Linked DNA regions of Colwellia sp. M166. The protein of the gene in region 1 interacts with the protein of each later gene in a pairwise test. Links are inferred from orthologs where the notes say so. Each region holds a gene or a part of one and is shown in the gene's direction. Other genes may lie near its edges. The genes, in order: FGD67_RS01125 and bioB.

Region 1 (3,295 bases):
GACAAACGACACCGTAATCGGGAATTGCACCAGCATCTGAACCAGCCTCTGGACTTGTTAAGGCAAAACAAGGGATCTCATCACCTTTCACAAGACGGGGTAAGTAATAATCTTGTTGTTCTTTGGTACCGTAATGTTGTAACAACTCGCCTGGGCCGAGTGAGTTAGGTACACCGACAGTAGATGACAAAACGGTACTGACACTAGAAAGTTTTTGTAGCACGCAAGATTGAGCGTAGGCACAAAATTCAAGACCGCCATATTGTTTTTTAATTATCATGGCAAAAAACTTATTATCTTTTAGATATTGCCATACTTCTGGTGATAAATCAGCGAGTTCATGCGTGGTTTGCCAGTCATCAGTCATGCGACAAACTTCTTCTACCGGCCCATCTAAAAAGGCTTGTTCTTCAGCACTTAGTCTTGGTTTAGGGTAGTTATGGAGTTTTTTCCAATCGGGTGTGCCACGAAATAGCTCGGCTTCAAACCATGTTGTACCTGCGTCAATCGCTTCTTGTTCGGTTTTTGACATTTCAGGCATTATGCCTCTGAACATGGTAAGCAAAGGGTTAGATATGTATTGTTTTCGAATATCGGCAATATTTAATGGTATGGCAATAATAGCAAAAATAAGCCAACTGAAGAAAGATATGATGTTGAAAAAAGTTCCCACGATCATAAGTAAGGTAAATGCTATGGTAAATGTTGAGAGTGATGCGCGCGAATACGCCATAAACCCACATAATGCGATAGCAATAAGTATCCAAGTTAAATAGTCCACATATTTTCCTTAATGTTGATATGTAAAGTTAAAATTACTGGAGGTCAGACCAGATAATTATTGAAGCTTAATTTGTCTTGTCAATAATTTCAAATTATTTATTGTCAGTATAGCTTCTTATGGTAACGAAATTTGTTTCTGTTTGGGGATGTTTGTTCGTTCATTTAACGGCTGTAATTATTCAGTATAGAAACTATGTGAATTGATGACCATAACAAAGTACTATGAATAGGTAAATTTGACTGCTAATAGGCTAATATCATCATGGCAGGTTTGTTGAAAAAGTGTCTGTAAATTTTCGCGAGTTTAGTTAATACTAACCATACCAATGGAGAGTCTGTTTACGAGTAAAGTCAGTAGCATTATCTGAGCTGCTATTAAAAGTCAGCACTATGGTTGTTAATGTTTGATTTATATCGCAAAAATTGTTTTTTGTCTTTAGTTTTTTGTCTTTGGTTTTTTGTCTTTGGTTTTTTGTTTAATATGGTTTTATTTTTATGTGTGAATTAATGGCGATGAGTGCCAATGTACCAACAGATATCTGTTTTAGCTTTAGCGGTTTAATGCAGCGCGGTGGTAATACCGGGCCACATAAAGATGGTTGGGGTATTACGTTTTATGAGGGTAAAGGTTGCCGTAGCTTTAAAGACCCGCTACCGAGTGCTCATTCGCCTATTGCTCAGCTGGTGACTGATTATCCGATTAAAAGTGAAACTGTAGTCTGTCATATCCGCCAAGCAAACTCCGGAGAAGTCTCGTTAGTTAACACCCATCCTTTTATTCGCCCTATGTGGGGGAAAAATTGGACCTATGCGCACAATGGCCAACTCGCTGATTTTAAAACTAAGCTAGCAATAACATACCATATGCCGATTGGGGAAACCGATAGTGAGCATGCTTTTTGCTGGATACTCGATCAACTACTGCAACATTTTGGTAAGGATGTACCTACACCAGAAGATTTATTTCACTATGTCATTGGGCTATGTCAGCAAATCAATAAACTGGGTGTGTTTAATTTACTGCTAACCGATGGTGATTTTTTATTGGTTTACTGTGCTAATAATTTACATTGGCTGACGCGACGGGCACCATTTGGTAAAGCCAGTTTAATTGATGCAGAGATGGTGATTAATTTTGATCAGGAAACCACTGAAAATGACATAGTTACTGTTATTGCCACACAACCATTAACAGATGATGAAACATGGCAAAAAATGCAAGCAGGTGACGGTTTATTATTTAGTAAAGGGCAGCTAATTTGCCAATATACAAAAAAGTCGTGAAATTTTATTCATCAGTTAAAGTTGATTTCAGCATAATGAATGTGAAAATAAGCACTATAAAGCTTTTTTGTTTACTACTACTGCTGTCGATTTTATCGCTGTTACAGAGTTTAATTGTGCTTCAAATTGCTCAACACCGCCTTTAATTTGATGAAGTTTAACCAATAGGTAATCTAATTCTGGCGCAAACCATGCGTAAGTCACACGTTTTTTTTCAATAACTTCACGTTTAAGCCTGATGGTTTTTACCAAACCGTAAGGTAGCATGATTTCTTCTTCACCATCATATTGATAAACGTAATTTTTTATCGAGCCTGATGATTTGATAACAGGATAAACAAATTGTTTTTGCTCTGGTTCGCTGATCATATTTAGACGATGCTGTAGATGGTAGCTCAGTGAGTCTTGAATATTATCAGGAAAGTCGATGCTTTTAGTTTTCTGTTTCTTTTCATCCGTAGCGGTATTGTTAGCTGTGTCATAACTCCATTTATAAAACTTATCAGAGCCAGTGCCTTCGCGTTTGTATTCATAGCTGGTTGGTGTAACTTTATTACCCTCAAGTTTAACAATTGAGGTTTCATCACGAATATCTGAAAATATTAACCATTCAATATTTGTGTGGTAGCTATATTGCGCTAAGCCATTGTCTAAATAGCTTAGCTTTCGTGTTGCGTCACCAACCGCTTTAGATTTATGTAAAATAGTATATTTAGCATTAAATGGAGGAATCATTACCTTGCTTGCTTTATCTGTCGTCTGGGCAAAAGACAAGGGACTGAACAATGTTAAGCTAGCTAATAACAAAGCGGTATAAGGTAATGATTTCAACATAATAAATTCTCTAAAAATAAAGTTATTCTTCGCTAGCATATCCTGAAGCCGGTAAAATCACACCATCAAATAATGCATTTTCTCCTGCCATGGTGACACGTTTGCTACAACACCAATTTACCACCAGTGGATAAATTCTATGCTCTTGTTGGTGTACGCGTTGTGCAAGGTCGTCAGCAGTGTCTTCAGGGAATACAGGCACTTTAGCTTGTAGGACCACAGGACCGCCGTCAAGTTCCTCAGTAACAAAATGAACACTAACACCATGCTCAGTATCACCAGCGTCAATTGCTCGCTGATGGGTATGTAAACCTTGATATTTAGGTAGAAGAGAAGGATGTATATTGATTAAGCGACCTTGATAAGTTTGGACAAATTTTGGCGTTAATATACG
Region 2 (3,214 bases), 340 kb from region 1 along the record:
TAATGCTCGACAGGTTTTTAAATAATTTGGGTGGTATATGCGCATACCACCAGCGCCTTGCACGATGGGTTCAATAATAAATGCCGCTATCTCATGGTGATGTTGTTCAAACATAGCGGCTAGTGCTAATGCATCATCCGCTTGCCAAACTTGTTCAAAGCCTATTTTTGGCGCGGGTGCAAACAAGTTTTTCATGAGCACAGTCTCAAACAGTTGATGCATACCGTTAACGGGATCGCATACTGACATAGCGGCAAAGGTATCACCGTGATAACCATTCTTTACCGTCAATATTTTATGCTTTTCAGGCTTATCTTTGCTATGCCAATATTGAATGGCCATTTTAAGTGCCACTTCTACAGATACTGAGCCACTATCACTAAGAAACACTTTATTTAAACCACCCGGTGTCATGGCGATCAAGTTTTTTGCTAACTCGACCGCAGGTTCATGCGTTAGACCACCAAACATAACATGGGAAAATTTTTCACTTTGTTTAATTAGTGCTTGGTTCAATTCTGGGTGATTATAGCCATGTAACACAGACCACCATGATGACATGCCATCAATCACTTTTTCGCCACTAGCTAAATAAATGTATACCCCCTGAGCAGACTTTACCAGGTAAGACGGTAGAGGCTTTGACATAGAAGTATAAGGGTGCCAGACATGATTTTTATCGAATTCGAGTATTTCTGCTTGTTTATTGTTCATATGTAAAGCTTGGCTAAGTAAATTAGTTGACATATTGATGTTGACGCATAGACTACCCGTTAATATTACGAGATGCAATTTCAACACGAGTGAATAACTATGACACAGCAAACATCAGCGGTAAGCCAATCTATGTCTGATACCATCGGCAATAATAGCAATCAAGCTAGCAGCGAAATTCGCCATAATTGGCAAGCACATGAAGTTAAAGCCCTGTTTGATATGCCATTTAATGACTTGATGTTTAAAGCACAAGTTATTCACCGTGCAAACTTTAATCCTAATGAAGTGCAGGTCAGTACCTTATTGTCGATTAAAACGGGTGCCTGTCCAGAAGATTGCAAATATTGCTCACAAAGTTCACGATACAAAACCGATATCGATAAAGAACGCTTAATGGCAGTTGAAAAAGTGCTTGAAGCTGCACAAGTGGCAAAAGATCAAGGTTCAACGCGTTTCTGCATGGGCGCAGGTTGGCGTAATCCAAAAGCAAGAGATATGCCATTAGTGGTAGAAATGGTGAAGGGCGTAAAAGCACTCGGGCTTGAAACCTGTATGACATTAGGTATGTTATCTGCTGACCAAGCCGATGAATTGCAAGGCGCAGGTTTAGACTATTACAATCATAATTTAGATACCTCACCAGAGCATTATAATCAAATTATTACCACACGTACTTATCAAGACCGTTTAGATACTTTAACCAATGTCAGAAGTTCAGGTATGAAAGTTTGTAGTGGCGGTATTGTTGGCTTAGGGGAAGAAAGCAAAGACCGAGCGTCATTACTTGCGCAGCTAGCAAACCTTTCACCGCAACCAGAAAGTGTACCTATTAATATGTTAGTTAAGATTGAAGGTACGCCGTTATCTGATGTTGCTGACTTAGATCACTTTGAATTTATTCGTTGTATAGCTGTGGCACGTATCATGATGCCTAAAAGCCATGTTCGCTTGTCAGCTGGACGCGATGCCATGAATGAACAAATGCAAGCCATGTGCTTTCTAGCCGGAGCAAATTCAATATTTTACGGTTGTAAATTATTGACTACAGGCAACCCAGAAGCAAATAAAGACATGATGTTATTTGAGCGCTTAGGTATCAATACTGAAACGATAGCTAGCTCAGACGTTGATGATGAAAAACTTAAAACCGCAGTCATTGATCAACAAAATAGTGACTTATTCTATAACGCTGTCAATTAAGTGTTATGGCGTTTAATTTTTTAACTGCCGATGTTGAACAACAAAAACAATGTGCGCGATATCGCGCACGTCAGTGCGTTGCTGAGCAAAATGGTCGTTATGTCAAGATTAATGATAAAAGCTATTTAAACTTTTCATCAAATGACTATCTTGGCTTAAATCATCATCGAGAAATAAACCAAGCATTATCCGTTGGCGCCGAAAGGTTTGGCACTTGTGCTAGTGGCTCAAGTTTAATTACCGGTTACTCTTATGCACACCAAGCATTAGAACACGATATTTGTGATTGGTTAAATAAGCCAAAATGTTTACTCTTTGCGAGCGGATTTTCTGCAAATAGTGCTTTAATGCAGGCATTAGGGCATGAAAGCAGCCAACTTTATTTAGATAAGTTGAGTCATGCTTCATTGATCGATGGGGCACGGTCGAGTGCTGCGAAAGTAAAACGCTTTTTGCATAATGATATTGAGCAACTACAACGCTTTTTAGCAAAAAACCAGCAAACTGAAAATCAAGATAATGAATTAAATCAGGTCATTGTTTCTGAAGGTGTTTTTAGTATGGATGGCGATCAGGCTGACGTGGCTAATTTAGCAAAAATAGCACAACAACATCAAGCTTTGCTATATTTAGACGATGCCCACAGTATCGGTGTTATTGGCAATAAAGGCCAAGGCAGTTCCAGTTTAGCGGATATCGATGTTGTTATGGCAACATTTGGTAAAAGTATCGCAACCAGTGGTGCCTTTGTCGCCTGCGATAATAACTTAGCCGAATATTTGATAAATTTTTCTCGGCATTATATTTATTCAACGGCGATATCTCCGGCCTTAGCTTGGGCGACAAAAAAGAGTATTGAAATTATTCAAACTGAGCATTGGCGTCGTGAAAAAATTATTGAACTGAGTAAATTGCTTACTGAAAAGCTTGATAAAAAAATAAAGTTAATTGAGAACTCATCATCAATTCATGCCATTGTCATTGGTGATGAGATCACCACACTGGATGTTTGTCAGCAATTACGAAATAAAGGCATTTGGCTCAGTGCTATTCGCCCTCCGACCGTTCCACAAAATAGCTCAAGGTTACGTGTTACTATAACTGCGAGCCATGAAGTTAAAGATATCAATTACTTAGCTAATTGTATCAATGAGGTTATACAATAATGCCCAAAATGACTAGTCGTTATAAAATAGCGAAATCTTTTGGTTCTGCCAGCGCATCTTATGATATATCAGCACGTTTACAACGTTATAGTGGCAAACATTTAATGCCATGGTTACCTAATCGCAATGAC

Evidence for each region.
Region 2: the proteins of FGD67_RS01125 (region 1) and bioB interact in binary tests that used the Escherichia coli proteins (3 or more experiments, as listed by UniProt). The link is inferred for Colwellia sp. M166 from one-to-one orthologs.

Annotation. Positions count from the first base shown.
Region 1 is NZ_CP040755.1:233,682-236,976, forward strand. Bases 216-3,172 are described here. They hold FGD67_RS01125 (class II glutamine amidotransferase), read left to right. Parts: upstream 216-1,278; coding sequence 1,279-2,067; downstream 2,068-3,172. Other genes in these bases: fadE (acyl-CoA dehydrogenase FadE), read right to left, coding at 216-781; FGD67_RS01130 (DUF3108 domain-containing protein), read right to left, coding at 2,122-2,901; purN (phosphoribosylglycinamide formyltransferase), read right to left, coding at 2,924-3,172. In the rest of the region: more of fadE, read right to left, coding at 1-215; more of purN, read right to left, coding at 3,173-3,295.
Region 2 is NZ_CP040755.1:576,401-579,614, forward strand. The notes cover bases 51-2,926. They hold bioB (biotin synthase BioB), read left to right. Parts: upstream 51-936; coding sequence 937-1,917; downstream 1,918-2,926. Other genes in these bases: bioA (adenosylmethionine--8-amino-7-oxononanoate transaminase), read right to left, coding at 51-714; FGD67_RS02670 (8-amino-7-oxononanoate synthase), read left to right, coding at 1,923-2,926. Also shown: more of bioA, read right to left, coding at 1-50; more of FGD67_RS02670, read left to right, coding at 2,927-3,083; malonyl-ACP O-methyltransferase BioC, read left to right, coding at 3,083-3,214. UniProt on the Escherichia coli protein: Catalyzes the conversion of dethiobiotin (DTB) to biotin by the insertion of a sulfur atom into dethiobiotin via a radical-based mechanism.